3 regions of the Methylobacterium sp. NPDC097929 genome follow, and region 3 is predicted to be linked to each of the others. Evidence: predicted binding sites of a transcription regulator. Region 3 holds the regulator's gene; each other region holds the start of a gene.
The links. Region 3 encodes LexA, which represses DNA repair genes until DNA is damaged. Its sites were predicted from a motif close to TGTTCNNNNTGTGTTCNG; they were not measured.
Positions count from the first base shown of each region.

Region 1: the regulator LexA is predicted to act here: its motif matches at 1,159-1,176, upstream of ACPCJR_RS09715 (ImuA family protein).
Region 2: the regulator LexA is predicted to act here: its motif matches at 1,490-1,507, upstream of ACPCJR_RS20425 (helicase-related protein).

Region 1 covers NZ_JBMVEP010000002.1:355,795-357,990, forward strand. Annotated here, with positions in the region: gene ACPCJR_RS09710 (DUF6504 family protein) at 1-446, opposite strand, end outside; gene ACPCJR_RS09715 (ImuA family protein) at 361-1,122, opposite strand; gene ACPCJR_RS09720 (response regulator) at 1,527-1,931, shown strand.
Region 2 covers NZ_JBMVEP010000010.1:143,721-145,916, forward strand. Annotated here, with positions in the region: gene ACPCJR_RS20425 (helicase-related protein) at 1-1,303, opposite strand, end outside; gene ACPCJR_RS20430 (GlxA family transcriptional regulator) at 1,614-2,196, opposite strand, start outside.
Region 3 covers NZ_JBMVEP010000002.1:246,378-248,573, forward strand. Annotated here, with positions in the region: gene ACPCJR_RS09200 (DUF1236 domain-containing protein) at 1-358, shown strand, start outside; gene lexA (transcriptional repressor LexA) at 526-1,251, shown strand; gene ACPCJR_RS09210 (ComEC/Rec2 family competence protein) at 1,245-2,196, opposite strand, start outside.

The DNA of each region.
Region 1 (2,196 bases), 110 kb from region 3:
CAGCCCGGCGCGTCGGCGAGCGCCAGCCGCGCCAGGATCCCCGACCGCTCCAGGCGCGCGGACAGATCGGCGAGGAGGGGCGCCTCGCCGCCGTGGAGATGGGCGGCGCCGGTGATGTCGATCATCAGGCCGTCGGGCGGGTCGAGGGCGACGATCGGCGCGTAGCGCTGGCACCACAGGCCGAGCCGCGCCAGGGCCGCCGCGTCGGCGGCCGCGTCGGCAGGCACGAGGTGAAGCCCGGGAACCAGCGCCCCGGCATGGGCCGCGCTCATGCCCGGATGCAGGCCGAGGCGGCGGGCGGCGGCGTCCACGCCGGCGAGCCCGCGCCGGGCACCGTCCTGCGCCACGGTGGCGAGGGGCTCATCCGGCGGCGCGGCGCTGGACCCGCTCCGGCGCAGCCGGTCGGTCGGCCAGGACGGCAGGTACAGCGAGACGACCCTGCGCATCGCAAGCCTCCACGATCCAAGCCCCCGGCGCCCCACCGCGGCAGCGCTGCAAGTCGAGCCGCCAGCGCGGCCGGCCCATTCGACGGTTCGTTCCCTCCGAGGGCGCGGGCGCCACCCGCCATCGGGTTCGCGCGGCGGAGGGCTCCGGCTCGGCCGCCTCGCCCGCGCAGAGGCGGTGCACCACCAGCGCGGTGACGCCCGAGCCCTCCGCCGCGAGTTGGAGCCGGCGCGAGGGCGTGAGCGCCATGCGGGTGAGTTCGCCGACGACGCCGGCGAGCCCGCGATGGCGCAGGCCCTCCTCCATGGCCGGCAGCACCTCCGCGTCGCGCCAAGTCTCGCAATAGACCACCCGGTCGGGATGGAGCCCGACCCGGGCCAGCGCGGGCGCGAACAGGTCGCGGCTGTGCAGGCACCACAGCACCGGCCCGTCGAGCCGGGCGAGGATGCCGCCGGCAAACAGCACCGCGGCGGCGGCGTAGCGCCCGCGCGGGCCGCCCTCGTGGATCTGATGGAGCGCCCCGAGCGCCAGCCCGCCCCCGGGCAGGGCCGCATCGAGCCCCGAAACGCCGAAGGGCAGGGCGCGGGGATCGGGCGCCGCGCGGCCGCCCCCGGCGCGGTCCGTCAGCCGGCGAAGCTCGGCCAGCGTCGGCGCGTGAGAGGAGCGGGGAGGGGGCATGGGCGCGGGTTCAAAGGGGTTCAGGGGAGCGTCATTCAGAACAAACAGAGAACACACCTGAGCCGTAACCCGTCAACCGCTCCTTCGTTGCGATCCCTGTTGAAAATGCGGATTTTATTCCGGGCCTTCGCTTGACCGGCGCGTCGATGGGAATTGCTGGTTGAGCCCTGCACGGAGGGCGGGTGCGGGCCGTCTATCCCCGTCGAAAGCGCATGCGCTCAGGACGGCAATGCAACAAAACTGCCCGCTGTTGCCGTTGAACGACAGACGTTCGGCCCCACCGTTCTATCGTATCTTCCGCCGGGGACTGTGCCGGGGGATGTCGCTCGGGAGCTCCCGTCCGCGTCGTCCTCGCGGGTTCGGAGGGACCGGGGCCATAGGCGGCGGGTCATGAGTGACGGGTCATGAGCGACACACGACCCACGGGCCGCAAGCCCGTCATCCTCGTCGTCGAGGACGAGCCCGACGAGCGCTTCCTCGCGGCCGAGCTGCTGGAGGAGAAGGGCTTCGAGGTGATCGAGGCCGAGACCGCCGAGCGCGCCCTCGACATCCTGCATGAGCGGGGCGACGGGATCGACGTGGTGTTTTCCGACGTGCGCACGCCGGGCACGATCGGCGGCTTCGAGCTCGCCCGGATCATCGGCGTGACCTGGCCGCGCATCCGCCTGCTGCTGACCTCGGGCGATGCGGGCGATCAGCCGAGCGACCTGCGCGTCACCGCGACCTTCATGCCCAAGCCCTGGCGGGCGCCGGAAATCCTGACGTGGCTCGAAGAGGCCGCGGGGCTCAGGGAGCCGCCGGAGGGATAGACCGGTTGGATCGGAGAGAAGTTAGACCGTGTCCGGTTGATCGCTTCATACGATTTCCGGTTGATCGTTTGGGTCTCTTCCCTCGTCCTTGCGAGGCGAAGCCGTGGCAATCCAGGGCTCCGCACTGTCCGGACAGGTCGCGCGCTGGGTCGCTTCGGCTCCGCCTCGCGACGACGAAGTGGGGTGAAGGCCGAGGCGAGGAACTGGAAACCGTATCGGACGCGCATCCCCTCTCCCCGCCGGATGCCGGGGAGAGGGGACGAAC
Region 2 (2,196 bases), on a different contig from region 3:
CCTCGCCGCCGCTGCCGATCGTCTCCAACCCCTCGAACACGCACAGGCCGTGGTCGCGGTCGATCGCCACGTCGCCGACCCGCAACTCGACCTCGCCGATCGGCAGCACGGCGGCGGGCCGCATCACCCCCGCGCCGACCCGCCCGTACAGGTCGGCGGCGGCGATCACCGTCGCGCCGCTCTCCGGCACGCGAAAGCCCGCCTCGAGCGGCGCTTCCAGCGCCAGCATCGCGCCGGGCTCGGAAGCGGCGACCTCGGCCCAGCCGTCGATCAGGCGCAAGCTCCGCTCCTCGCTGGCGGCGGCCGCCGCCCGCACGAGGCGGCGCAGGGGCTGCTTCGGGCCGGCGAGCACGACCCGCTCGCCCGCCTCGAGATGCGTGCGCAGGGCCTTGGCGAAGGCGGCCTCGGGCCGGCGCTCGCCGACGAAGGCCGGCAGCGCGACGCGCTCCCCGCTCTCGCTCGTGGCGGTGGCGAGGCTGTGATCGCGCAGGAGCGCCGCCCATTCCGCCTGCGTGAGGTAGAGATCCGTTGCCGGCGCATCCCCCTCGCGCGCCTCGGCGATCTGCTCGAAGAAGGCGGCGACGCGCTCCTCCGCCCCCGCCTCGACCACGAGGCGGGCCTCGGGCACGTAATCGAGCACGGTGACGAGGCGGGGATAGAACCGCGCCAGGCAGTGCTCCTGGCCGGTGAAGGGCTCCAGGGACAGGCCCGAATCCGGCCCCAGGATGATCTCGGTGGCCGGATCGATCACCAGCCGCTCGGTCTCGACCCGGGAGCGCTGCGAGACCGGATCGTAGGAGCGGATCGCGGTGATGCGCCCCTCCTCGTGCTCGACCCGGCAGGGCAGCGGGGCGGCGGCCGGGAAGACGTCGATGGTCCGGCCGCGGATGGCCGCCTCTCCGGGCTCGTCGACCCGGTCGTCGAGGATGTAGCCGAGCCGCTGCAACTGCGCCGTCAGCGCCTCCGGGTCGAGCCTTTCGCCGACGCGCAGCTCGACATGGGCCGGGCCCCAGGTCTCCGGCGGCGGCACGCGCTGCAGCAGGGCGGGGGCGGTGGTGAGCACGATGTCGGGCAGCGCCGCGCGGTCGGTGAGCCAGCGCAGCACGCCGGTGCGTGCGCCCATGGTGCCGCGGGAGGGCGAGACCCGGTCGAAGGGCAGGCAATCCCACTCGGGGTAGACCGCGACCGCCCGCTCCGGCGCCAGCGCCCGCAGCAGCGCGGCGATCTCGTCGAGGCGCCGCCCGTCGCGCGCCACGTGGACCAGCGGGTGCGCCGTCCCGGAGGCGAAGCCGAGCAGGGCCACCGCCAGCGCCCCCGTGGGGATCAGCGGCGCGGCGCCCGTCTCCTGATCGTCGAGAACCCGGGCCTCGCGGGCGTCGGCATGGTTCGGCTCGACGGCTTTGGACTCGGAGGCTCTCGGCTTGGAGGCTTTAGGCTTGGCGGTCGCCGGCCTTGCGGCCTTGGACAGGGTCTTCGGCGCGATCTTGGGCTTTGCCATCGTGTTCCGTCTTGGACGCCTTGCCGGTCGGCTCTGCGGGAACGCCGCTCGCGCCCGCCGAGGTTCCGGCCGTGCGGCGCCGTCCCCAGCTTCGACTCGTCCCGGCACGCGGCCCTCAGGCCGCGGAGGCGGGCGGGCTCTCGATCAGGCGCAGGCTGCGGCGCAGGCTCTGCGGGGGCTGGCCGTAGGCGCGCAGGAAGGCGCGGCGCATCCGGTCGCGGTCGGCAAAGCCGGTGTCGCGGGCGACCACGTCCAGCGCATGGCGCCCGTCCTCGATCATGGCCTGCGCGGCTTCCAGCCGCAGCCGCTCCACGGCCTTGGCTGGCGACTGGCCGGTCTCCTCGCGGAAGAGGCGGCTGAACTGGCGGGGGCTGACGCTGGCGGCCTCCGCCAGCTCCTCCACCGTCAGCGGGTTGCGCAGGTGCTCCTTGGCGTAGACGAGCGCGCGGCGCACGCGGCCGGAGCGGGGCTCCAGTTCCAGCAGCGCCGAGAACTGCGACTGGCCGCCGGGGCGGCGGTGATAGACGACGAGCTTGCGCGCGATCGCTCGCGACAGCTCCGCATCGTGATCGTCCTCGATCAGGGCGAGCGTCAGGTCGATCGCCGCGCTCATCCCGGCCGAGGTCCAGACATGGCCGTCGGAGACGAAGATGCGGTCGTCGTCGACGCGGATCGCGGGATAGCGCTCCTGCAGCGCC
Region 3 (2,196 bases):
CCGCGGTGGACGTGACGCGGCCGGCGAGCGCGGCGGCCGCGACGGAGATCGTGCGGGCGACCGGGGCGGCCGAGGCTCGGCCAGCGAGGCGCGCGGGGCCTCCAAGAGCCTGAGCACCACTCAGCGCACGGAGTTCCGCCAGTCGATCACCCGCACCAACATCCGCCCGGTCACGAACGTGAACTTCTCCGTCCGCGTCGGCACGGCGATCCCGCGCTCCGTGTCGCTGCACCCGCTGCCGCCGGCCATCCTCTCGGTCGTGCCGGCCTATCGCGGCCTGCAGTTCGTGCTGGTCGGAGACGACATCGTCATCATCGATCCCGATACCTACGAGATCGTCGACGTGATTCCCGCCTGATTCGACGGGCGAACGGTCGAGAACGGAGGCGGCGGGGCGAGGGCTCCGCCGCCTTTCGCGTGTCGCGGCACGCGCTTGCGGAACAGGAGAGGAACGTCTAGGCTGTTCGTGCTTTGTTTTCCACGATTCTGCGGCGCCCCCGGCCCGCGGTCGACAGCAGGTGCCGCATGCTGACCCGCAAGCAACTCGAGCTGCTCCAGTTCATCCAGCAGAGGATGCAGGAGAGCGGCGTGCCGCCGTCCTTCGACGAGATGAAGGACGCCCTCGACCTCAAGTCCAAGTCCGGCATCCACCGCCTGATCATGGCGCTGGAGGAGCGCGGCTTCCTGCGCCGCCTTCCGAATCGGGCGCGGGCCATCGAGATCCTGCGCATGCCCGACGCGCCGGCGGCCAGGCCCGCGGCGGGCGCCGAGCCGCGCCGCTTCACCCCGAGCGTGGTCGAGGGGGGCCTTGCCGGCAAGCCGCCCGCGCCGAAGCCGCCGATGCTGCAGGCCCAAGACGGGAACGGACGTTCGGTGATGGTGCCGGTGATGGGCCGCATCGCCGCCGGTACGCCGATCTCGGCGATCGAGAGCCAGAGCCACACCATCGCGATGTCGCCGGACTTCCTCTCCGGCGGCGAGCACTACGCCCTGGAGGTGCGCGGTGATTCGATGGTCGAGGCCGGCATCCTCGACGGCGATCTGGTGGTCATCCACAAGCAGGACACCGCCAATAATGGCGACATCATCGTCGCCCTGATCGACGACGAGGAGGCGACCCTCAAGCGCCTGCGCCGCCGCGGCACCTCCATCGCCCTCGAAGCGGCCAACCCCGCTTACGAGACCCGCGTGCTCGGCCCGGATCGCGTGCGCATCCAGGGCAAGCTGGTCAGCCTCGTGCGCCGCTACTGAGGCTCGTCGGGCGGCGGATCGACCGGGTCCGCCGTCTCCGGGCCGGCGGTCGGCGCCTTGTCCGGCGCGGCCGCCGGCATCGGCGGGGCGACCGGGGGCTGCGGATGCCAGGGTTTGGCCGCGCCGGCACCGCGGGCCGTGACGATGTCGGGGCCGGCCGGGCGAAGGCGAATCGCCGTGGCGCCCCGCTCCACCAGGAAGGCGCGATCGACGACCAGGGGCGCTGCGCAGCCCGGCGGCGCGCGCAGGCGGCTGATCAGGATCTCGGCCCGGGCGCAATCCTCCGCGAAGGCGCGCTTGTCGGTCACGAAGGCGACGGCGCGCCCGTCGGCGGTCGTGAGGGTGCAGCCAAGACGGTCGCAGCGGGGGCCTGCCGCAGCCAGGGCGGCGTCGGGACGGCGCGGATCGCCGTCGGCCTTCAACCATTGCTCCAGAACGAAGACCGGTGGGCGCCCCAGCACGATCAGCCGGCCGTCCCTGCCGCGGACCGCCGCGCCGCCGCCATCGCGATCGACGTAGAGATCGAAGCGATCCGGAGCGCCGGCCAGGGCGAGGCCGATCGTGGCCGGTAGCAGCGCCAGAAGGCGCAGCCGCGACACGGCCAGGGTCGCCACGAGAAGCGCGGCGGCGAGCAGCGCCAGGGCCGCCGGGCCGAAGGCCGGCAGCACCACGGTGGCCTGCCCGAACCCGGCGATCCAAGACGAGATCTCCAGCATCCCGCGCACGGCGAGGCCCATCAGCCACCAGACCGGGCGGTCGAGGGCGAAGGGATAGGCCAGCATCCCGATGACCGCCGAGGGCATCACCGCGAGCGAGACGAGCGGCAGGGTCAGCGCGTTGCCGACGAGACCGAAGGGCTGCACCGTCTGGAAGTGATAGGTCGCGAAGGGCGCCGTCGCGACCTGCGCCACGAGGGTCGTGGCGAGCGTGCCGAGAATTGCCGCC